3 regions of the Cytobacillus spongiae genome follow, and region 2 is predicted to be linked to each of the others. Evidence: riboswitches for the same ligand, from Rfam matches in the RefSeq annotation. Region 2 holds a riboswitch; each other region holds the start of a gene.
What was found. Region 2 has a riboswitch for S-adenosylmethionine ahead of LS684_RS03765 (methionine ABC transporter ATP-binding protein). Riboswitches for the same ligand answer to the same signal wherever they lie in the genome.
Positions count from the first base shown of each region.

Region 1: linked by a shared signal. The riboswitch ahead of LS684_RS04525 (homoserine dehydrogenase) and the one ahead of LS684_RS03765 (methionine ABC transporter ATP-binding protein) in region 2 are both predicted to bind S-adenosylmethionine.
Region 3: linked by a shared signal. The riboswitch ahead of metK (methionine adenosyltransferase) and the one ahead of LS684_RS03765 (methionine ABC transporter ATP-binding protein) in region 2 are both predicted to bind S-adenosylmethionine.

Region 1 covers NZ_CP089997.1:841,264-849,418, reverse strand. Annotated here, with positions in the region: gene LS684_RS04530 (sodium-dependent transporter) at 54-1,394, shown strand; gene LS684_RS04525 (homoserine dehydrogenase) at 1,516-2,508, opposite strand; SAM riboswitch class I at 2,584-2,692, opposite strand; gene LS684_RS04520 (trans-sulfuration enzyme family protein) at 2,781-3,932, opposite strand; gene LS684_RS04515 (methyl-accepting chemotaxis protein) at 4,545-6,554, opposite strand; partial or broken gene LS684_RS04510 (excalibur calcium-binding domain-containing protein) at 7,025-7,290, opposite strand; gene LS684_RS04505 (PqqD family protein) at 7,567-8,155, opposite strand, start outside.
Region 2 covers NZ_CP089997.1:714,229-722,383, forward strand. Annotated here, with positions in the region: gene LS684_RS03725 (NAD(P)H-dependent oxidoreductase) at 1-382, opposite strand, end outside; gene LS684_RS03730 (general stress protein) at 521-1,057, shown strand; gene LS684_RS03735 (hypothetical protein) at 1,054-1,317, shown strand; gene LS684_RS03740 (alpha/beta hydrolase family protein) at 1,396-1,614, shown strand; gene LS684_RS03745 (alpha/beta hydrolase) at 1,804-2,073, shown strand; gene LS684_RS03750 (TIGR00266 family protein) at 2,134-2,925, shown strand; gene LS684_RS03755 (VanW family protein) at 3,657-4,619, shown strand; gene LS684_RS03760 (GGDEF domain-containing protein) at 4,679-5,743, opposite strand; SAM riboswitch class I at 5,976-6,081, shown strand; SAM riboswitch class I at 6,220-6,327, shown strand; gene LS684_RS03765 (methionine ABC transporter ATP-binding protein) at 6,471-7,502, shown strand; gene LS684_RS03770 (methionine ABC transporter permease) at 7,492-8,142, shown strand.
Region 3 covers NZ_CP089997.1:3,319,220-3,327,374, forward strand. Annotated here, with positions in the region: gene LS684_RS16725 (LLM class flavin-dependent oxidoreductase) at 1-38, opposite strand, end outside; gene LS684_RS16730 (tetraprenyl-beta-curcumene synthase family protein) at 233-1,312, opposite strand; gene LS684_RS16735 (gamma carbonic anhydrase) at 1,598-2,119, shown strand; gene LS684_RS16740 (C39 family peptidase) at 2,187-2,987, shown strand; gene asnB (asparagine synthase (glutamine-hydrolyzing)) at 2,984-4,879, opposite strand; gene metK (methionine adenosyltransferase) at 5,432-6,631, opposite strand; SAM riboswitch class I at 6,948-7,125, opposite strand; gene LS684_RS16755 (thiol-disulfide oxidoreductase DCC family protein) at 7,284-7,658, opposite strand; gene pckA (phosphoenolpyruvate carboxykinase (ATP)) at 7,867-8,155, shown strand, end outside.

The DNA of each region.
Region 1 (8,155 bases), 130 kb from region 2:
TACTAGGTAAGTCTTTTTAGCTGAAATTCATCATAGAAAAGGAGAGAAACAAAGTGGAGAGAGAACAATGGTCATCAAGAATTGGCTTCATACTATCTGCAGCTGGTTCAGCTATCGGAATTGGCGCGATATGGAAGCTCCCCTATGTAACAGGAGTGAGTGGTGGCGGAGCCTTTTTTCTACTGTTTTTATTATTTTCTTTATTCATAGGCCTTCCACTATTATTAGCAGAATTCGTTATTGGACGAAGTACGGGAAAGGATGCTATTCGCGCCTATTCAGCGATTGCTCCAAATAGCAAATGGCATTGGATTGGCTGGATCGGAGTCATTACCTGCTTTATATTACTATCCTTCTACAGTGTGGTAGGTGGATGGATCGTTATCTATTTCATCAAAGGAATCTTCGGTGGAATCATCCAATCAGGAGCGGATTATGGCGGGCTTTTTGGAGAATCCATTGGGGACGCTTGGTCTGTTCTTCTCGCTCAAGCTGCATTCTTACTGATTACGATCGTCGTTGTGGCAAAGGGCGTTCAGCAAGGAATTGAGAAGGCAAGCAAGCTGCTGATGCCCGCATTATTTGTATTATTTGTGATATTAATCGCTCGATCGTTAACTTTAGAAAATTCTTTAGAAGGTGTTAAATTCTTTTTATCACCTGATTTTTCAAAATTAACTTCCAACAGCATCCTATTCGCCATGGGACAATCCTTCTTCTCATTAAGTGTTGGGGTTTCTGTTATGGTGACATACAGCTCCTATCTTCCTAAGACAGAGCGAATTGTTCAACCTGCTCTTTCTGTAGTGTTCATGAATTTATTTATAGCAGTATTAGCTGGACTCGCAATTTTCCCTGCCGTATTCTCATTAGGTCTTGAACCAGCTGAAGGACCAGGATTGTTGTTCGTTGTTTTACCAGCCGTTTTTGAAAAATTAGCAATGGGAGAGGTCTTCTTCTTTTTATTCTTAGCCTTATTCTTATTTGCGACCTTAACTTCTGCTTTTTCAATGCTAGAGATTATTATCGCCACACTTTCAAAAGGGAATATGAAGAAGCGTGCTTCTTACTCATGGATTATAGGAGGTTTCATCTTCATTCTTGGAATTCCATCTGCCCTTTCATTTGGCACACTTTCAGACCTTACGATTTTTGGAAAAAACGCCTTTGATGCAGCCGATTTCCTTGTGAGTAATATTCTTCTCCCGATTGGTGTATTGCTCATATCATTATTTGTTCCAAATTTAATCAAAAAAGAAGTGCTTAAAAGAGAATTATTACAAGACTCTACTAGAGGAACCATCCTATTCAACATTTGGTATATCGTGTTAAAATTTGTGATTCCACCAATCATTATCATTGTTTTCATGGATGCTCTCGGAATCTTTAAATAAGGTTGATAACAGGACATTCCAAAGGAAAGGATGTTATCGTACATTTGATTCTTCTGTGTGAGCTTGATTTTCCAATTAGTTATGCACTAATGTACAGGATGAGGCGCAGTTCAATAGCACCTCATCCTTTATTATGAGCAAATGGAATATTCTCTTTCGCAAAGATAGCTACTAATTCTTCTAGCATAATACTTGCCGTTGCTGTTTTCCCAGCTCCTGGCCCTCTTAAGGTAAGCTCTCCCGATAAATCTGTATGAATAATAATTGCATTATCTACCCCCTCAACAGCAAATAACGGATGCTGCGGCCCAACCAGTGTTGGTCTGATTGACCCAATAATGCGATCTCCTACTAGTTCAGCTGAAGCTATATACTTAAGCCTTAATTTTTCATTTACGAAAGGAACTAATTCTTGTAGAGAGCTACCTAATGGTCTCCGTTCTACTTCATTCCAAACAGGCTGAGAACCATATATGGTTTCACAAAGAATCATTAGCTTATAAAAGGCATCAAATCCATCTACATCATTGGTAGGATCCGCTTCAGCATACCCGAGTTGCTGTGCTTTTTCTAAAGCTACTTCATATTCCTTCCCTTGCTCTCTCATATACGTGAGCATATAATTCGTTGTCCCATTTAGAATACCCTCGACTTTATGAATTCGATTGACCTTTAAAAGCTGACTAATGGTTCGAATAACCGGAATAGACCCAGCAGTTGTCGCCTCATACCCAATATACGTGTGATTATCTTGTGCTTGACGTTTCAATCGCTCACCATGTAGTGAAAACATTTCTTTATTTGCGGTGATTACCGGAATTCCCCTTCCTAGCCACTCGCTCACATATGTGGCAGCTGGCTCTTCCCCAACGATCGCTTCCACAACAACATCGATATTTGGAGTTTTCAATAGATCACTCCACTGATTCGTAACAATTGTACTAGCTGGAACACCTCTCTTCTTTCCACCATCTCGAACGAAAATGACAGGTACTTCAATCTCCGCATTAAGTAACTGACTCAAAGCAGACTTTTTCCCCTCAATCATTTCGAAAATACCTTGCCCAACTGTCCCAAATCCTAACAGAGCTACTCTAATTGTTTTAGCTGTCAAGACGCCACGTCCTTCCTTAAATAATTGACAAAAACGCCCTCTTCCAAAGAAGAGGGCGTGAAATCGACAATCCTCCTCTCATCTCTCAAGTCACATGACTTGTAGGAATTGGCACCATCCCAATTGTACATTGGTGGTTGCCGGGCTTCATCGGGCCTAGTCCCTCCGCCTCTCTGGATAAGAGTTTATTTAGTTGTTCTGATTTTTACTTACAAGGGGATTTTATCGAATACGATACGAATCGTCAATCATTTTTAGAAAATTTATTATTTTCAAACGGATTTTCCAGCTGCTTGCTCAATTGCTTTGGTAAATTGCTGGACAATATCAAATAATTCTTCTATTCCAACAGATATACGCACAACATGCTGGGTTATGCCCAATTTTTCTTTCGCTTCTTTCGGAAGAGCACGATGGGATGTAGCAATTGGATAGGAGACTGTCGTTTCTACACCTGCTAGTGAAGGAACAATTTTTATCCAATCTAACGCTGAAAAGAAGACACTCATATTTACCTTTTGCTGCAGCGTTACGGTTACAATTGCCCCATTACCTTTAGGCAGTTCATTTTGTGGATAATATACTTTTTCTACAAGCTCGCTTTCCACGAGAGCATTAGCCAATTCCTTCGCATTAGCTGCTTGCTTCTCTACTCGCAAAGCCATTGTTTTCGAGCCTCTCATTGTTAGCCACGCTTCAAATGGGCTTAAATTAGAGCCTAGCCCCACCACTTTTTGCCGAGCCTTATCCACGAGTTCTTTTCTCCCTACTAGAACACCTGCTGACACATCACTATGACCACCGATGTATTTTGTCGCGCTGTGGGCGACTAAATCGACTCCTAGCTCAATTGGATTGAGCAAGATCGGTGTCGCAAATGTGTTATCAATCATTGTCATCAACTCATTTTTCTTAGCGAAATTCACAAGTTCAGCTATCTTTTCTACTCGTAAAAAAGGATTCGTAATCGATTCAGAGTAGATCAGCTTTGTATTGGAATGAACATGTGATTGAAGAGATTCTATTTCTGTAAAATCAGCAAATGTAACTTGAATACCAAAATTCTTCAATTCATGACCCAGTAAATGATACGTTCCACCATACAGATCTTCTGCTGCGAGGATGTGATCGCCATTCTGTACCACAGCCAAAATACCTGCTAAAATAGCTGATATCCCAGAGGAAGTAGCCACCCCATCTTCTGCACCTTCTAGCTTAGCAATCGCCTGACCCAGCTCATCTGTATTCGGATTGCCGTTTCTCGTATATAAATAGGAACCGTCTCCTTCATAATGCCCTTCTAGATCCTCTAACGTCTTAAATTGAAAAACTGAGGTTTGAAAAATCGGTGTTGCTTTACTTCGAATGGATTCTGTATCTTTTTTATTTTGATGAACCACTTCGGTATGTATCGAACGCTTCATTATTCTGCCCCCTTATTCAGGTGATTAATGAATTCTATTATACAGTAGAGAATTAAAGGAAGAAATGATAAAGTTTTTATAAAATACTGAAATTTAGCCATGCTCTTTTGATGCTACTAATCGTTCATCTTGTTTTCTATCACTTTTTTATTTATCAAACCTCATTGATTAGCCATATCCGATCATATTAAAGCCTTAATATACTAGATTAGATGTGAATTTCCCTATGATGAGCGAAAACCCTCATCTATGGAGCGAAAATTCGTCGAATCGGAGCGAATTCTAGTCGAATAGGAGCGAAAATGGCGAAATGCGAGCGATATTCGAGGATAATGGAGCGAACGCTCATAAAAGGAGCGTTCGCTCACAAAAAGGACAATTCCGTGAAGAATCGTCAACATCTTACAATTAAACCTCGAATCCAATTAGTTCTCGCCTCCTAATAGAGCAATCCTATGCAATTAACTCGCAACTCATAATTGACACATCACTTCAATTTGCCGCATTCTCTCAATTGACCTACCATCTCAATTAGCCCTTCCTCTTCTCACGGCAAACCAAATTTCCATCATAGAAAAACGAGCAGGGGGTCCCCCTGCTCGTTCTCACTTCTTATCGTAATTTAAATTGACGAACCTGTTCTTCTAGCTTTCTAGATAATCCTTCAAGACCATTTGCATGTCTACTAAACTCTTCCATCGTTGCAGATATTTCTTCAGCCGAAGCGGAGACTTCCTCAGTTGCTGAAGCCGTTTGTTCAGAAATCGCCGAAATATTACTTGTTTGTTCAGATACAATATCTTTGCTTTGTTGGCCGATCTCAATCGAGGTTCTTACTTCCTCCGATTTCCTTGTTACTTCTTCTAATGAACGTAAAATACTGGCAAAAATTTCTTTCGTTTCTTCCACTGCCTTTTCCTGTTCTTCAACCGTACGATTCGTTGATTCTACTGACTCTACCGCTTTCTCCACAACTTGTTCAATGTTTTGGATAATACCAACGACTTGATCTGCTGACCTTTGGGATTCTTCTGCTAACTTGCGAACCTCTTGGGCTACTACTGCAAATCCTTTCCCATGCTCACCTGCCCGGGCCGCTTCAATACTTGCGTTTAATGATAGTAAGTTCGTTTGCTCTGAGATGCCTGTAATCGTGTCAATAAACGCGCTAATGCCTTTCATACTGTCTGCAACCTCTCCAATAATGGCAGACACTTGATTCGAAGATGCCTTCGTATCCGTCGATTTGATTGTTAATAGATTCATATGGTTTAAACCTTTTTCACCTAGCTCTACTGACTGCTGTTGAACAGCTAACATATCATTGGTTACCGCTTTAATATCATCTAAATTCGAAGACAATTGTTCCATCTCTTCTGCGACAGTTTGAATGTTTTCTGTTTGCGAAGCGGTCCCTTCAGCTACCTCACCCATTGCAATTGCCACTTGCGAAATAGAAGATGTAGTCTCATCCGTCATTTTAGAAAGGGAAGACGAAGTGGACAGCACTGTTTGTGAAGATGCTTCTACCTCAGTCAGAGCCTTTGAAAGATGATTCATCATCCGATTATAACTCTCTTCTAATTGCTTAAATTCATCTTTTGATTTCAACGAAACACGGGTTGTTAGATCTCCTTCAGATGCTGTTTGAATTGATTGTTGGAGAGTACGAATATTTTTGACTATTCCTTTGCTAAAAAAGAATGCTAGAACAGCTGAAATGACAATAAATCCAGCCATCAACGCAAAAATGGCAAATTCCAACCCTTTTGTACGACTCGTAAACTCCTTTTCTTCAAGTGTAGCTAATACATGCCAACCCGTGCTTTCATTAGTTGAGTAGACAGAAAATTTTTCTTTACCGTCGTACTCATAATTACTTACTCCTTCTTGATTCTTCTGCATGTCTTCCCATACACTTAGCTTGGTCACTACATCTGTACCAATCAATTCTTGGTTTGGATGAGTGATAAGAGTCCCCTCTCGATCTACTAATACTGCATATCCCTCATGTCCGACAACAATTTCATTTGTTACTTCTGCTAACTTTCCTAAGTCGACATCCACACCAATGACTCCAATAACCTCTCCAGCTTTCTCAACTGTTTTAGATAAAGTTACTACTAGATCTCCTGTTGCTACGTCTTTGTATGGAGTCCCAGTCACTAATTGACCTTTATTATTCACAGCTGATTGATACCAATCTCGTGTAGTCGGGTCGAAGTCATCTGGCAAGCCTTCCCCAGATTCTTTAGGTGATATCATAAAATCGTTACGTTCAGTAGCAAAATAGAGATGCTTATAATCCTCTCGTGTCAAACGCGTTCCATCTAATAAAAAGAAACCGTATTTAGCGTTCTCTGGGTTTAAATAGTAATCGGTAAAATTAATATTATTCGATAAAAGAGTGATTTGGCCACCAATCCCATTGGTTAGGGTATCAATTCGATTGCTGACTTCATTTACTAGCTGTACGGTCGAATTTTCCACTTCATCCTTCACGATTTTTTGAGAATACATAACGGAAAAACTCCCTAGAGCGATTATGGGAATTAACGTTACAAGTAACATCATGCTAATTAATTTCGTTTGAACATTGTTCAATCTTGATGCCTTTTTCATATCTGTTCTCCTTTATTCAATTGATATCTATTTTATCGGCAGTTTTTAACAAGTTGATAGTGTTAATTCATATTAAATCTTTTCCAATCTTGTATATTTAGCCGTTTACTTCATTCTTTTTTTATATCCATTATGATAATAAAACTATTTCTAACATTCATATAGGATAATGAAATGTGTGGAAAATACACCTAAAAAACGTATGAGCTATCTTACCATTTGGAGATGGAATTTTTATGCTGGAATCCTCGTTTTATCATGCTAGCATGAACACTACAATGATCATGCCCACAAAACAATTTATAATCGGAAAACTAAGCGAAAGTGATGAAGAGTTTTTACGTAAAGGGAGCCCTGATGAGGCAGGGATTTTAGAGGGGCATCATTAAGTAGATGATTCCCACAAAAAATGTGGAACGTGTAACTTCACTTTTTTGTGGGATCTTTTTATCTCATTAAACGATTGTCTTTTACTTTTCGCATGCAATAAAATCTTTATCGCGATCCTTGCTCTTATTCGCATCATAAAGCTCTTTTGACACAAAAGGTTTATATTTTACCTTTCCTCCTTTATTGACCGTATCTTTAGTACGAGCCCCCCCCCTTGGTAATCTTTATTTAGTTCCGTGCAATTTTGATATTTTTCAATCGACTTTGCTGAAGTAGCAGAAGTTAATTCAGATGTAACACCAAGCATTAAACTTAATGAAAGAATAGTAGCTATAGTTTTTTTCATACTTCCTCACACCTTACATCCTTTATTTTAACTGTATGATAATTTAAGGTTTGTTTCGATTTCAAGATAGACAAAAAGTTTTTTCCATTTTTCGTTAATTTCCTTTTAAAACGAATTTGATAGAGTGATATATTTCTCATCACCTCACAAACAGCTCTCTCGAAGATTACCTATCACCCGCTAAGGAATAAGATATTCAAATGTAGGTTAAGCAACAACTTCATAAAAAAAGCTTGTTGCATCAAACAAGCTTTTCATTATTCATATCATTCTATTTTAGGCTTGTGCAACAGCCCTTCTTTCTTTACGTTCTCTCCATAGCGTCCTAAAACCAAGTAGCCATGTAACCAATTGAATTAACGTCACACCAAGGACAATGATGCTATCCCAAAAATAATAACTGTAAAAATCATTCGCAACTACATTTTTTATCACAATCGTGATTCCATAAATGGATGGAGGTAGCCGAAATAAAAGAAATTGACCAGCTGCAACAAAGGCTCCAACCAAATACAAATATCCGAACCACACTGCATTTTTTTGCTCGTATTTCGGAAGATCATTCCACAGTGGAGTCTCCTTCTTTAAGAACTTCTTTCGTAAGTACATAATTCCGTTTTCATGTAATGCTGAAGTGTTTTTCCAGTTACTAACGACATAGTACATATCGGTTCGTAAATATATAATGAACTGCCAGATGAACTTTACAATACAAATGTATACGATTAACTTAGCATAATCTATGACCAACTGATTGCTACTATATAATTGCATTAGCAAACAAGCTAAAATAATTACAACATCCCATGCCATTCCTGCTAAATATGGCACATATCTTTTTGATTTTGGCCTTGACCATAAACCA
Region 2 (8,155 bases):
ATTCTTCAATTCTCTGAAGATAATTGGCTTTAAAATCGGCTGGGAGCTTTTTGAAATTCGTGAAATGATCTTCTAAGTAAGCTGAGTCATACGTTGTATCTTTTTTCGATCGAGCTAAGATAATAACAAAATGACTGGCATCAGGGAGCTTCCCGTATGCACCCCATGCAGTGTGTTTTATTTTCTCACGAAGAGCTGAATTCTGAATGACTAGAAATCTCCAAGGCTCAAAGCCAAAGGAGCTTGGGGATAGCCGGCCGGTTTCTAGAATAAATTCCATATCCTCATGGGCAACCTTCTTCTTTGGATCAAATTCCTTTGTCGCATGTCGATTGAGAAATGCTTCTAACACCTCTTGCTTACGTTGCTTATGATCTTCCACCTTTTTCACTCCTTAATCGTAGATAGTATAAACATAACACATCAAGGGAGGAAAAATCAGCCAAAACACTAATGGTATATTTTAAATATTCAAAAAAATAAATGGTAAAATAAAAGAATATCATAATAGGAGAATACGATGAGAGAACAGTTATTAAGACGATTTGCCTATCTGTATTCAGGGGAGTGTTTCTCTCTCTTTAGTTTTGCTATATTAAGCTATCTAGTACATATTGCTTTTTCAGAACTACAATTATATTCATTGCTCTCTTTTTGGTCCTCGTTTTTTCTGTTGGAATTTATTTTAGTACAGGGGACATTGTATTGGTATTCGAAGTGGAAACGACTGAAGAAAGGAAAAGATGCACGTGCACCGATGCATGTTCTAAAACGATTGAAAGCGGTAGAGAAACTTAATATTGCTTTAATTCTCTTTTCTCCAATCGGTATGATGATAGATATCCTTTATAAGTACCCGGATCTACCGGTAAATGGGCTAGTTCTTACAGCTGGCATTTATTTATTTGGGATACTAGAATATATTAATTATTTTCATATCCAGCTTTCATATGATCAACGAACAGATCTCAAGTACTTATTTAAATGGAAAAGATTTAAAAAAGCATGCTTAAAGAAGGAATTTGAGAATATGGGGTCAAGGGGGAAAGGAGCTTGAAGAGCAAGTGGATCAAAATCCTTATTGGAATTGTCGCACTTATTATGGTCGTTCTAGTGGCTGGTGGGAACTACTTTTACAATGTAGCCATTTGTCGAAGCCATGAGGCTGTGGAGCTGCATGGCGGGAATGATGCCGTTACAACAAGCGTCATGATCGAGGAAGAAAGGCAAAAGAAACTAGAAGAAGTGCTAAAGTGGACTGAGAATCAGCTATTTGAAAAAGTAGATATTACTTCTAAAGATGGCCTTAAGCTTTAAGGTCTTTACTTACTCAATCCAGAATCAAATGGCAAAGCTGTGATTATTGCTCATGGCTATAAGGGGAATAAGAAGTAAATGCCTGGCATTACAAAGTACTATTATGAGATGGGCTTTGATATATTAAAGCCAGATGCCCGTGGCCATGGAGAAAGTGAAGGAGAATATATTGGCTATGGATGGCATGATCGTACTGATTATCAAGGATGGATCGACTTTTTAATAAAAGAGAAAAAAGAGAGTAAAAATATTTTTGCATGGGTTTTCTATGGGCGCATCAACTGTTGTTATGACTAGCGGGAAAAGCTTCCATCAGAAGGAAAAGGAGTCATTGCGGATAGCGGCTACACGTCTGTGAATAAAGTGCTGTCCCATCAATTAAAATATCTCTATCGCTTACCAGCCTTTCCAATTATGCAAGTGACAAGTGTAGTTACTCAAATACAGGCAGGATATTCCTTCACTTAGACCTCTGCAGTTGAACAGGTGAAAAAGACAACCCTACCGATTTTTTTCATTCATGGCGATCAAGATGAACTTGTTCCAACAGAAATGGTCCACCGCCTGTATGAGGCAGCAGGAGGACAGAAAGAAATCTGGATTGTAAAGGGAGCTGGTCATACGGAGGGCTATACAGTGGCTGAAGAGGAGTATCAGAAGAGATTACATGCGTTTTTAAAGGAAAATTTGAAAGTGTGGAGTAAACTTCCCCTATTGAAAAAGGGGAAAAAAAGTTTCTGGCGAATAATTAAATGAAACTATGTGGAAAGTATTTCGTATACGAGATAGTAGGAAAAAGATGTAGGAGGCGAAAAGATGAATAATCATGAGATAGATTATAAGATTTATGGAGATGATATGCAATTTGTGGAGGTAGAGCTTGATCCACAAGAAACGGTAGTAGCTGAGGCCGGAAGTTTAATGATGATGGAAGATCAAATCGATATGGAAACTATTTTTGGAGATGGGTCTAGTAGTGGTGGTGGAATGATGGGCAAGCTATTTGGTGCAGGTAAGCGAATGCTTACAGGCGAGAGCTTATTCATGACAACCTTTACAAATAAAGGTACCGGGAAAAAGCATGTATCCTTTGCTTCCCCATATCCAGGAAAAATCATTCCGATGGATCTAAGTGAGCTTGGCGGAAAAATTATTTGTCAAAAAGACGCATTTCTAGCCGCTGCTAAAGGCGTTTCAGTTGGCGTAGAGTTTCAGCGCAAAATTGGCGCTGGCTTCTTCGGCGGAGAGGGCTTTATCATGCAGAAGCTTGAAGGAGACGGAATGGCCTTCGTTCATGCAGGTGGTACGATCCATCAAAAGGTATTAGCACCTGGAGAAGTTCTTCGCGTCGATACGGGCTGTCTCGTTGCCATGACCAGTGACGTCGATTACAATATCGAAATGGTTAAGGGTGTGAAAACAGCTTTATTTGGTGGTGAAGGTCTATTCTTTGCTACATTACGTGGACCAGGTACGGTCTGGATTCAATCCCTTCCATTTAGCCGACTAGCTAGTCGAGTGTTTGCTGCTGCCCCTCAAGGAGGCGGTGCCGACAAAGGTGAAGGTAGTATGCTTGGTGGTATTTTTAGAATGCTCGATGGGGATTAATCCCGTCCATTTGGAAGCTGCCTGCTCAGTTCTTGCTGGGTGGGCAGCTTTTTTTTTGTGCGTGGTCGTTGTATTTAGGAGCTGTAGTGTGTGCTTGGGGTTAGAATGTGAGTTAGGACCTAGAATTGAGGTTGGGGTCAAAGTAGCTGACTTTGTGACGAAGTCTGGTTCATGCCGCAAAGAGTTTGGTTTACGCCACGAAGAGTTTGGCTCTTGCCACGAAATTTGACCTGAGCCAAAAAGTGAGCGAACGCTCCTATTATGAGCGTTCGCTCACAGATACCCAAAAATCGCTCACTTTTCAGCTATTTCGCTCCTAATCGACTAGGTTTCGCTCGCGTTCGACCAATTATCGCTCGGACAAGGCGGATTTTCGCTCCTTTTACAGCTTTCCAGAGTAAAAAAACTTCTTTAATTACGGTTTTTACCGAAAAGATCAACAATCAAATTATTGTTTAAAGAGATAAGCTGGCTTTCTGAAGAAGACTGGCTCATGCAACCAAATTTGCCCTGAGCCAAAAAGGGAGCAAACGCTCCCTTTTACGAGCATTTGCCCGCAGACACCTAAAATTCGTTCCCTTTTAGCAGATCACTCCCCTCCAACTGGTCCATCTATTGAAATAATCAGCTACTAAACAGGGCTAGAGGCCGCATATAGATAAGCTGGCTTGAATAGCATGTAAGAGACATAGATTGGAAAATATCTAGAAAAAAGTTGGGGGACTTGAAAAATGTTTAAGCAATTGGTGTCTATTTGCTTGTTTGCTAGTTTGGTTTGGTTAGTAGGTTGTTCTGACAAAGCATCAAAGGAAACAGGGAATGCGAGCGAAATGGAGGAGAATATACAAACACATGCGGTTAGCAAGCATGAGGTAGCTGAAAAGGAGCTCCCAGTTGTTGTGAAAGTTGTAGACCCGAGCACGCAGGAGGTGATTCGCGAGATTGTACCGAAGGAAATGGATTATTACAATCAGCCTGAAATGTTTCAGATGGAAATCGAACAGTGGGCACGCGAGTTAGCAAGAGGAGACGGAAACCAGAGGGGCTATGATCAAAGGATGGTCCTTGATAAAATAGATCAAGCAGGACAAATTAGAAAAGGTCAGCCGAAGATTATTCTTGAGGAGACAGAGCTTGTTGAAAGAATTATGGAAGCCTCGCAAAATGGTGGAGTCGTTGAACTTCCTGTTTATGTGACCGAAAGTGGCTATGACCCTGAAGAAGTACCGGCTCTAGACGATCTAATTCTTGCCAGCTATACGACGTATTTTGACCCGGTGGTAGCGGGAAGAACGACTAATATTCAGCTGTCTGCTAATTCGATTAACAATACAATTATTGGCGTAGAAGATATTTTTTCGTTTAATACAACGATTGGACCAAGTGATGCCGCACATGGCTATCAGCCAGCGAAGGAAATTGTGAACAAAAAACTTGTTGATGGCATAGGAGGAGGAATCTGCCAGACTTCTTCTACTCTATTCAATGCAATTGACCAAGTGGGAGTTAGCTATATTGAAAGGCATCATCATTCACTCGGTGTGGGGTATGTACCTAAAGGGAGAGATGCTACGGTTTCGTGGGGAGGAGTCGACTTCCAATTTCAGAATACGACAGGAGTTCCCTTCCTGTTAAAAGCATACACAAATGGAGGATCTATTACGGTTGAAGTCAGATCCAAACGCCCGTTATAAATCGAAAAAAGGCATTCAGACTTAAGTTCGTCTGAATGCCTTTTCAATAGTGAGGACATCTAGTAGCACACTCGATTTCTTCCCAATCTTTTTGCCTCGTATAGGAGTTGATCTGCTACATCAATTTGCTGGTGAACATCTTTGGCTGGATAAAATGGACATATACCGATTGAAACAGAAATGCTTGGAGTGATCTCTCCAGACGCTGAGCTGAACTTTTCAAGAAGTAGATGCCTTCTGAGTTCATTAAAGTAATAAGCCGTTTCTTCTAACGAATCTCCGCTACAAAATGCAATGAATTCTTCTCCGCCATAGCGTGCGAACATGATATGGTCAGTCTGCTTTTGCCTAAGATACTGGGCAAATTGAATCAGTACACGATCACCTGTTAGATGGCCAAACTTGTCATTGATTTCTTTAAAAAAGTCTAGATCTAGCAAGGCGAGAAAGTAAGGGTTATTTGGGTTTTGACTGATTTGTTCTGACATGACTTCAAGAAATTTTCGCTTGTTATAGAGTCCTGTTAACGGGTCGAAATCAGCTAATTGGTTTAATCGTTGCCGCTGGTCCTCTTGTTGAATGCCGTTAATAATAAAGATATAAAAGATAAAGGATGAACCTATAATTGAAACATATCGAAAAGTTAAAAGCTGAAGAGCTTCATCCACAGATAGTGAAAAAAAGAAAAGTGTTGGGAAATCAGATAAAATCCATGCAATAGTCGTTGCGATCGCAATCTTCTTAAAATGGTAGCGGGGAGTTTCCCCTTGAAAAAAATAAAGGCCAACGATTGTAGGGAAAATCATACCAAATAGGGTTCCTGGGACTGCTCCAGGACCTCCCATAATCAGCCGCCAAATCGAAGCAACAAATAAGACAGGAAGGGCTGTATTCCATCCTCTCATAATGGCTAAAAATAATAATGGGATGAGCCGTAAATCGAGAAAATATTCCTCAAAGCGAATCGGTAAGTAGAACATAGAAATCGTCGCAGCTATACCGAAGAAAATGATTAGAAATTCCCCGGCTCTTTTCGGAATACATGGCTTGTAATGGAAAATCATATTAATACATAAGTGCAACAATAACAAAAGAGCAAAGTTGGATAACACAGACTGTATCAATGGGATGACTTCCTCTCTCTAGAAGTTCAAAATTTAGAAAAAAGCACCAATTTATATTACCATAAATTACCGGAATAATGGGTATTTAGCAGAATATTTTATCATTTTTTTCAATTAGCGAATGAAAGGATACTTACAGCACACCTTCGAAAAAAATAAAAATAAGAATTGACACAGTTAACGAATCATTGTAAAGTGTATCTCACAGGAAATAATTGAATAAAAATCGTGATTCTTATCGAGAGAGGTAGAGGGACTGGCCCAATGAAACCTCGGCAGCGGACTGATTACAAGTACTGTGCCAAATCCAGCAAGTCATATGACTTGAAAGATAAGAAGAGGAAACATACATATGTTTAGGTGAACCTCTTCTTATCGAGAAGAGGTTTTTTTCATTCCTGAAAAAAGGAAAGGAGATTGAAAACAAGAGTCTTTTTTATATTAAAACATAGTAATCCGATAGGTTAATAATGTATTTCTTATCAAGAGAGGTAGAGGGAAATGGCCCAATGAAGCCTCGGCAGCGGACTAATAATTAGTACTGTGCCAAATCCAGCAAGCGATATAGCTTGTAAAGATAAGAAGAGCTCTACAATGTAGACCCCTCTTCTTGTCTGAAGAGGGTTTTTTGTTGGTACATTTTACAGTTAATCATGACAGTAACTCATTCAAAATCAGAAAAAGTATCATCCCTGTTTAATAAAAAATGAAAAAGGAGTGACAAACGATGATTTTATTTCAGGATGTTCGAAAAGTATATGAAAGTAGCGGAGAACAGGTTCACGCGTTAAATGGAGTGGACCTTCATATCAAGAAGGGGGATATCTTTGGTGTTATTGGATTTAGTGGAGCAGGGAAAAGCTCGTTAATTCGCTGCGTCAACTTACTTGAACGACCGACGAGTGGGAAGGTGATCGTCGATGGGAAAGATTTACTATCGTTATCGACCAAACAGGTGAGAGAAGCGAAGAAAGATATTGGGATGATTTTTCAACACTTTAATCTCCTCAATTCGAAAACGGTTTTTGACAATGTGGCGATCCCTCTTCGCTTGGCGAAAGTTTCCAAGCAGGAGATTACAACAAGGGTAATGGAGCTACTGGAATTTGTCGGTCTAAATGAAAAGGCAAATAATTACCCGGATCAGCTTTCTGGAGGGCAAAAGCAGCGAGTTGGAATTGCGAGGGCACTAGCAACAAAGCCATCGATTCTATTATGTGATGAAGCGACATCAGCCCTCGATCCCCAAACGACTCGTGCGATTCTACAGCTTCTGAAAAAAATCAATGAGGAATATAAAATTACCATCCTTATCATTACCCATGAAATGTCTGTCATCCGAGAGATCTGCAATCGGGTAGCAGTGATTGAAGGAGGCAAGATTATTGAAGAAGGAACAGTCTTTCAAGTGTTCTCTTCTCCTAAAACAGAAACAGCCCGAAGCTTTGTTAGCTCTGTGATGAATGATCAATTACCAGAGGCGGTGAAGAGATTGGTTGAAAATGTAGAAGGAATACAGAGAGTGTACCGAATTCACTTTGTAGGAGAATCGGCGGGTGAGCCTCTTTTTTCCAAACTAGCCAAGAAGTTTGATCTTCACGTAAATGTTCTTTTTGGGAATATTACAGAGCTTCAAGGGATTCCATATGGCAATTTAATTGTGGAATTTCAAGGGGAGGAGAAAGAAATCAATCGAGCACTAATGTACATCAATCAGCAAGAAGTTTTAATAAAGGAAGTGACCACACATGCTAGTTGATCAGCAACAAATTATCGATGCCCTTCTTGAAACAATTCAAATGGTAGCTGCATCCCTGTTATTCTCCACCTTATTGGGCTTGCCACTCGGGATTCTACTCGTTGTAACGAGAAAGGGACATCTTCTTGAAAATAAGGTTGTGTTCAATTGTTTAAATGGAATAATTAACATTTTTCGTTCTGTGCCCTTCATTATTTTGATGGTGGCAATTATTCCAATTACTCGACTTATCGTCGGAACTTCGATTGGTACTGCAGCTGCTGTGGTTCCGCTTGTATTTTATGCAGGGCCGTATATTGCTAGATTAATTGAAAATTCCCTATTAGAGGTTGACCCTGGGGTAATTGAAGCAGCAGAGGCGATGGGAGCTACACCTTGGCAAATCATTGTTCGATTTCTCATACCAGAGGCACTAAGCTCACTCGTGCTGTCCATTACAATAGCAACTGTCGGTCTTGTTGGTGCATCTGCTATGGCTGGGGCTGTTGGTGGAGGTGGACTTGGGGATCTTGCGATTACGTATGGGTATCAGCGGTTTGATACTACGGTCATGCTAATTACCGTTGGGATCTTAGTTGTCATGGTTCAAGGGCTTCAATCCTTTGGCAATATTTTATCGAAAAAAATTAGAAGAAGATAAAAAGGAGGAATTT
Region 3 (8,155 bases), 1.5 Mb from region 2:
ATCGGTGACTGATCTAATACACTTAATTTGAGAGTCATTTCTACACCTCTTTTTTTATCGTGTTATTATTATCTGCCTCCGAGAAAAAAATGTCTAATGAACTGCTTAAGAATGATGATTTAGGGTTCACTCTCACTCATGGAATGTTAAGTCTTATGAAAGACAGAAATAGTAGAAAAAGAACACACTTACAGCTAGTTTTAACTTATCCTCTTAGTTTTTGAAATGCACTTTATTTACCGAATATCCTCACCATTCTAGGTGAAATTAGCTTTTGCATCGATCTGTAAGCTCTTCCATTAATGTAAAAAAAGTAACTAATCATGCCAGAGGTTTTGATCATCTCTTTTGCTAACTTCTTGACATTTTTCTGTTTTCTTACTTTTTCATCTGATAAATAAATACCTACCAGTCCACGATTGATAAGCTTGTGAAATTGTTTATGGGGAAGCCCTTCTGTATGACGGTCCGCTTCTAGAATAAAGTGTTTTAACCGATCGAATAGCTCTTGTTCGTCTTGATAATAGAAGCAGAAATTTAAATCTCCACCTTCACGATCCTCATCTTGGTCGATTAAGTAATCTAATAAGATATGTAAACCCTGAATGTATGGAAAATACCCATTTCGAATATTTTGAGCATGGGTATCTTGAAAATCATCTCTCATCCCGTAGGAGACAAGACAGAAAATGCCGAGGGTAGACCCTGAGCATGCAGAAAATTCATACCACTCCATTTCTGGAATATGATTCTTATACAATTCGTACCAACTTTGCAACCTGCCCTCTCGCTCTTCAACTTTGACATGCTTATGTATTTGTAAATCACTATAATATTGGCAAAGTTCAAGAAGGTGCTTTTGAATGTACTCATAATGTCTCATTTTCCCTAAAACATGCTGGCACGTTTGCACAAGGTCTGAGAGATAATTTCCATCCTCTTGATCCTCTCGAAAGCGATAATAATTAACATGTCTCGCACCTACCGTTAGAGCATGGCTCATCGATTCGTGAAGAGCAGCAAAATCATTGGGATCAAGAGAAGTACTTCGATCACATAAGTTGTCTAAATAGTCACTGATAGTTTGATAAGCTACAATAAATTTAATGGCATCTTTGTACTGATTTGTTGCCATTAGTGACATGATGCCTCCACCCTCACAATGAAAGGTTTTATGCTGGATACTGGAGAGAGCTTGCTCCCTGAGCTCTGCATTCGGAATTTGCAAAGCGCGCTCCTTCCAATATGCTAATTCACGATGTACTGCTGGGATAATTTTCCGATAGACACGAGACATTAAACTGATAGGCATAGATGGAATCAACTGTTACACCTCACTACACATGAATGGCTCTATTGTGTTTATTTTTGTTTACAAGGAGCTGTGATGCTACTCCTACTTCGTGATTTTTTCATAGCTATATTTAATAAACCTTATTCTATCATCTCCAGCTTTTATCACAAAGAAAAGTCCATTCGTATAATTGAGGTAAAATCTACATTGTTCTTTTTAAGCATTGCCGATGAAATAGGGGTTCCAAGGCAATGCTTAAAAAGATAAAATAGAATCAATCATTATTAAGGAGAGAGAATAGTCATGATCTATCCATATAAAGGAGTAACACCTCGCATAGCAGATACCGCATATATTGCTGACTTTGCAACTGTAACAGGAGATGTTGTTATTGGGGAAGAATCAAGCATCTGGTTTAATACGGTTATTAGAGGGGATGTTTCACCAACGCTTATTGGAAACAAAGTAAATATACAAGATAATTCTGTTTTACATCAAAGCCCTAGCCGCCCACTTATTATTGAAGATGAAGTAACAGTTGGTCATCAAGTGATATTACACAGCTGTACCATCCGAAAAAAAGCTCTTATAGGAATGGGTTCAATTATATTAGATGGCGCAGAAATAGGAGAAGGAGCTTTCATTGGAGCAGGTAGTTTAGTCCCTCAAGGAAAGAAAATCCCACCAAATTCACTGGCTTTTGGAAGACCTGCAAAGGTGGTACGTGAGCTAAATGCCGATGATATTCAAGACATGGAGCGCATTTCAAGAGAATATGTAGAAAAAGCTCAATACTATAAGTCAATTCAACAAAAGGATTTATAACTCAAAATGAGCCTATATATTCTTTGCCGACCTTCCCTATATTATTCAGTTGATAGGAGGTGGCTAAATGCTTAGATTCCTATCTGTGTTTCTAGTTGTTCTTCTGATCATAACTGGCGGCTTTATTTTAGATAATACTCAAAATTCCAAGGTTGTACTCGCCATCGAATCGGTCAGATCGTGGATAAACAAGCCCATCGCAAAAACCAACACCTTTTTAGAAGATAATTTTGAAATGTCGATTATTAAAATACAAGACCAGGCCCTCATAGATGCACCTGTGGTAAACCAGTTTCCTGAGCTTCCACGAGGCTGTGAAGTTACGAGCCTAACTATGCTTCTTCAATTTGCTGGAGTGCATGTTGATAAAATGACACTTGCGAATCAAATCGTGAAGGAAGGTTCTACTTATCGAGTAGAAAATGGGAAAATTTACTTTGGTAATCCTCATGATGGGTTTGTTGGAAATATGTATACGTTTGACGAGCCTGGTTTAGGTGTGTATCACGAACCTATTCGCGATCTGGCTGAACAGTACTTACCAGGGCAAATTGATGACTTAACAGGAACGGATTTCACCGAGCTAAAAATTCATTTATCGGATGGACGACCTGTATGGATTATTACAAACACAACCTATAAAAAGCTCTCACCCGATCACTTCCAAACCTGGTATACACCTAGCGGAAAAATCGAAGTGACATTTAAAGAGCATTCCGTTTTATTAACAGGATATGATGAAGAGTTTGTGTACTTTAACGATCCTCTAACAGGTGAAAAAAATAAAAAAGCACCCATAGCTGAATTTGAACAAGCCTGGGTGCAAATGGGGAGTCAGGCGATTACCTTTCTCCCACAAAATGATTAATTTTGAGCAATTGTTTCTTTCAGATACTCCTTTTCGAAGGAGTATTTTTTTTCCACATAGACTTGATGCCAAACCATGAACATTAAAACTGTCCATATTTTTCGGCTATTGTCCGCTTTTCCTTGGCAGTGATCCTCTAGTAAGCCTAATAAATATGGTTTATTTATTAAATGATCTGTGTCGCTCTCACGAATAATCGTTTTCGCCCAGTCATTCATTTCATCCTTTAGCCAATGACGGATTGGAACAGGGAAACCAAGCTTTTTGCGGTTTAATACATGATCAGGAACAATTCCTTCTGCTGCTTTACGTAAAATATATTTCGTCGTTCCGTTTGCTGTTTTTAAGCTTGTCGGAATTTGAGACGCGACATCAAATACAGCTTTATCTAAAAATGGAACACGAAGCTCTAAGGAATGAGCCATCGTCATTTTATCCGCCTTTAATAGAATGTCTCCACGCATCCACGTATGAATGTCAATATATTGCATACGGTCAACTGGATCATACCCTTTGCTTTCAGCATAAAGCGGCTTCGTAATGTCCTTATAATTCAGTCCGTCACGATATACGTTTAATAGTGAGCGTTTTTCTTCTTCAGAGAACATCTTGGCATTCCCAATGTATCGTTCTTCCATCGGAGTGACTCCACGCTCAATAAAGCTCTTTCCTTTCATTCCTTCTGGCATCACTTGCGCCATGAATTTTAGGAAGTTTTTTACGATGCTTGGCATTCTGTTAAAAACCTCTAAAGATTGTGGTTCACGATAAATGTTATAGCCACCAAAAAGCTCATCTGCCCCTTCTCCAGAAAGCACAACAGTTACATGCTTACGTGCTTCTTTCGCTACAAAATAAAGAGGTACACAGGCAGGATCGGCTAATGGATCGTCCATATGCCACATAATCTTTGGAATTTCATTCATATATTCTTGAGGTGTAATTACATGACTAATGTTTTCGACCCCAAGTTTCTCCGCTGTTTCCTTTGCTACGTCAATTTCACTAAATCCGTTTCTTTCAAACCCGACAGAAAACGTCTTAATGGCAGGATGAAATTCCTTCGCAATAGAAGCTATAATAGAGGAATCAATACCACCTGATAGAAATGAACCTACAGGCACATCACTTCGCATATGAATATTAACTGAATCAAACAATACGTCTTTGATTTCTTTAATGAAGGTTTCCTCAGATTTTTGTACCGGTTTAAAAGAAGCTTTCCAATAACGATTTACTTCCATCGGACCACCAATTTTTTTCGTGAAATAATGACCCGGCTCTAGCTTTTGAATTCCATCTGTCATCGTATATGGTTCAGGAACAAATTGATAGGTTAAATAATGCTGCAGAGAATCATAGTTGATCACTTCATTTTCTAATGCCAAAAGGATACTTTTCTTCTCTGATCCGAAGAAAGTCTTTTCTCCATCATCATAATAGAAAAACGGTTTAATCCCGAATGGATCTCTAGCTCCATAAAGAGTTTGCTCCTGTTTATCCCAAATGACAAATGCAAACATTCCTCGAAGCTTCTCAACTGCTTTCTCGCGTAAATGGCTGAATAGCGCAATAATGACTTCTGTATCTGAGCTAGTTTCAAAATTTAATCCTTCGTTAAGTAGCTCTTCACGTAGCTCCACGTAATTATAGATTTCTCCGTTAAAGATAATCCAATAACGTTCATTTTCATATGTCAATGGTTGGTGTCCACTTTCAATGTCAATGATGCTAAGCCTGCGAAAGCCAAATTGGATATGGTCATCGTAAAAATATCCATCATCGTCAGGTCCACGATGAGTAATTATATCATTCATATTTTTAAATACATGTCTTTGATTATCTTGAAAGTTCTGTGCCTTTTCATGTACACAACCAATAAATCCACACATTATGTACGTCACCTACTCCATTTCTATTATGTAATAATCTATTTGAAACTCAGATGTTTTCACATACATTGTTGTTTTTGAAATATGGGCCGTTTTCTGCTCCAGGATACTCGCTTGCAGCGAGGAGTGCGGTGAGTATCCTCGGTTTCGCCTGTGGGGTCTCACCTGTCCCACTGCTCTTGCAGGCGTCTCGCATCCACTCGCTCCAAACTGCTAGCCTTCATATGAAGAAAGGAATCTTACCTCATATTAAACAACAAGCTTTTAGAATATAGCCTTTTAATAAGATCTATTTGATTAACAAAAATATCCTTATTAAATAGAGTTTTTCCTCACAACAAGCTTTTCTAAAACAGGATAAACTTAATGGCATATCAATAAAACATACCTACTAATACTACCATTAATTATTTTATAATTGCACGGTTAAACTGAAAAAACAATAGGAAATATTAAGGGGATTCCCTTATAGGATCATTTATATATAGAGACGATATGAAAAAGACGGAAGTTACATGGATGTAACTTCCGTCTTTTTCATTTTGTTAGAGATTATACATTCGCTTGTTCGCGCAATGCATCAGCTTTGTCTGTAGCTTCCCATGGAAGGTCAAGATCATTGCGTCCAAAGTGTCCATAAGCAGCCGTTTGCTTATAAATCGGGCGACGTAGATCTAACATATTGATAATCCCTGCTGGACGAAGATCAAAGTTACTACGTACTAGATCTACTAATACATCTTCACTTACCTTTCCAGTGCCAAAAGTATCAACGGAAATAGATACAGGCTGTGCTACACCAATTGCATAAGCTAATTGTACTTCTACTTTATCTGCTAACTTAGCCGCTACAAGATTCTTTGCTACATAGCGAGCTGCATATGCTGCAGAGCGGTCTACTTTTGTAGGATCCTTACCAGAGAATGCTCCTCCACCGTGACGAGCGTATCCACCGTAAGTATCAACAATAATTTTACGGCCAGTTAAACCAGCATCCCCTTGTGGTCCCCCAATAACAAAACGACCAGTAGGATTGATGAAGTATTTAGTGTTTTCATCAATTAGTTCTTTTGGTACAACTGGATTAATAACATGTTCTTTTAAATTACGCTGGATTTGTTCCAGGCTAATTTCTGGATGATGTTGAGTTGAAATAACAATCGTATCAATACGAACTGGCTTGTCATTTTCATCGTACTCAACTGTTACTTGCGTTTTACCATCAGGACGCAGGTATGGAAGAATTTCTTCTTTACGTACTTCAGTTAAACGACGAGAAAGCTTATGAGCTAATGAGATTGGAAGAGGCATAAGCTCTTTTGTTTCATTACAAGCAAAACCAAACATTAATCCTTGATCCCCAGCTCCAATTGCTTCGATTTGCTCATCAGTCATTAAGCCTTCGCGAGCTTCTAACGCTTGGTCAACCCCCATAGCAATATCAGGAGATTGCTCATCAATAGAAGTTAAGACCGCACATGTTTCTGCATCAAAACCATATTTTGCACGAGTATACCCAATTTCTTTCACTGTTTCACGAACGATCTTTGGAATATCTACGTATGTAGAGGTAGTAATTTCACCAGCAACAAGTACAAGACCAGTTGTTACCGATGTTTCTGCCGCAACACGAGCATTGGCATCCTTAGCTAAAATTGCATCTAAAATCGCATCTGAAATTTGGTCACAGATTTTATCTGGATGACCTTCAGTAACTGACTCAGAAGTAAACAAACGACGTTTCGTTGACATCTGATTTCCTCCTTATATAAGAAAATAGCGAGGTTATCCTTTTGGCAAAAGATCAACCGCATATTTAACCTCAAGGTTGATACGGTACTCATTCCCTAAGTAATAAGAACAGCTTACTCCCACATTTCATTACGGTTATGGTTACTCTATACCTTATGAAGTGGTCTGGTAAACTTGGAGTTTTTATTAGGTTTTGGAATTCAAGATGAATTATTCATAAATATCCGATAGAAACTCCAGTCAAGATCATTTTAAACATAAAAAAACCTTCCCTATATAGAGGAAAGGTTGTTAGCAAAATGATTTGCGCCTTTCACTCTTATCGTTCAAGGATCGTGTCCTTGCGCAGATTTAGCACCTTTGCTCAAAAATAAAAGAGTTCTAAGAAGTCACGGCAAATTACTCTTGCCGTATGTGTTTGAATTCTTTAAGATCTTTGATAGCAGGTTGCTGGGTTTCATAGGGTCTGTCCCTCCACCAGCTCAGGATAAGAGAGTATCCGTTCAAGGAAAAATCATATCGTATCACATCGGATAATGTCAATGTTTTTTCAAAAATACTTTCAATTTACTCTTTTATTAGCATTTTGTATGTTATGGAATAAGTGAACCATCTGCTCCTGCCAAAATAGGAAGAATAGCTAAAGCAACTCTTATAAAGAGCATGATCCATCCTCACATTTACGTTTAAGGAAACGATGACGATTTTTTGCAATAAGTTTATAAGCCGGGACACCTATAAGAGGAACAAATGGGATGTATAATAAGGTAGCGATTATTGTAAATACAGGAGAAGTCAACAATAACCTCCGCACAGCATAAAACCCTTTTACTATTTTTTGATTCGGTAATATTATATGAAGCTCTTTTCTGAGATCTTCTTTAGTGAATGGAAATGACTTGTTTAAGCGCTCATACGTTTGCAGAGACACCCACTCTACTTTATTCAAACGATCCAATCGACGAAAGAGTTTTTTAGATTCTTGGCAAAGAGCACATGTTTCATCATATAGGGCAAGTATTTTCATCTCATCAGTCCCATTGTTAAATATTTGGAATATACATATAAATACACATTGTGGGGGTTAGACAGGAAATGTAATATATATTTTGAAAATTGATTGAACAAAAAACTTTTTTTGAATTAGTATAGACTAATTGTTTAAATGTGTTATACTAATTTAGAGATGTAATCACTTTCAAAAATACTATTGAAAAAAGGAAGGTATTCATCAGATGAATTCTGTAAGCATATCTAGTGAATTAACTGAGTTATTAAAAGGCAATAACATTCAAATGCATTTATCAGTGCCACAGCTAGTGGAAAAGGTTTTAACACGTGAAGAGGGTGTTTTAACATCTACTGGAGCTGTACGTGCTACAACTGGTAAATATACAGGTCGCTCCCCTAAGGATAAATATATCGTAGAAGAAGCTTCAATTAAAGATAAAATTGATTGGGGTTCTGTTAATCAACCTATATCTGAAGAAGTATTTAACAACTTATATAATAAAGTAATAAACT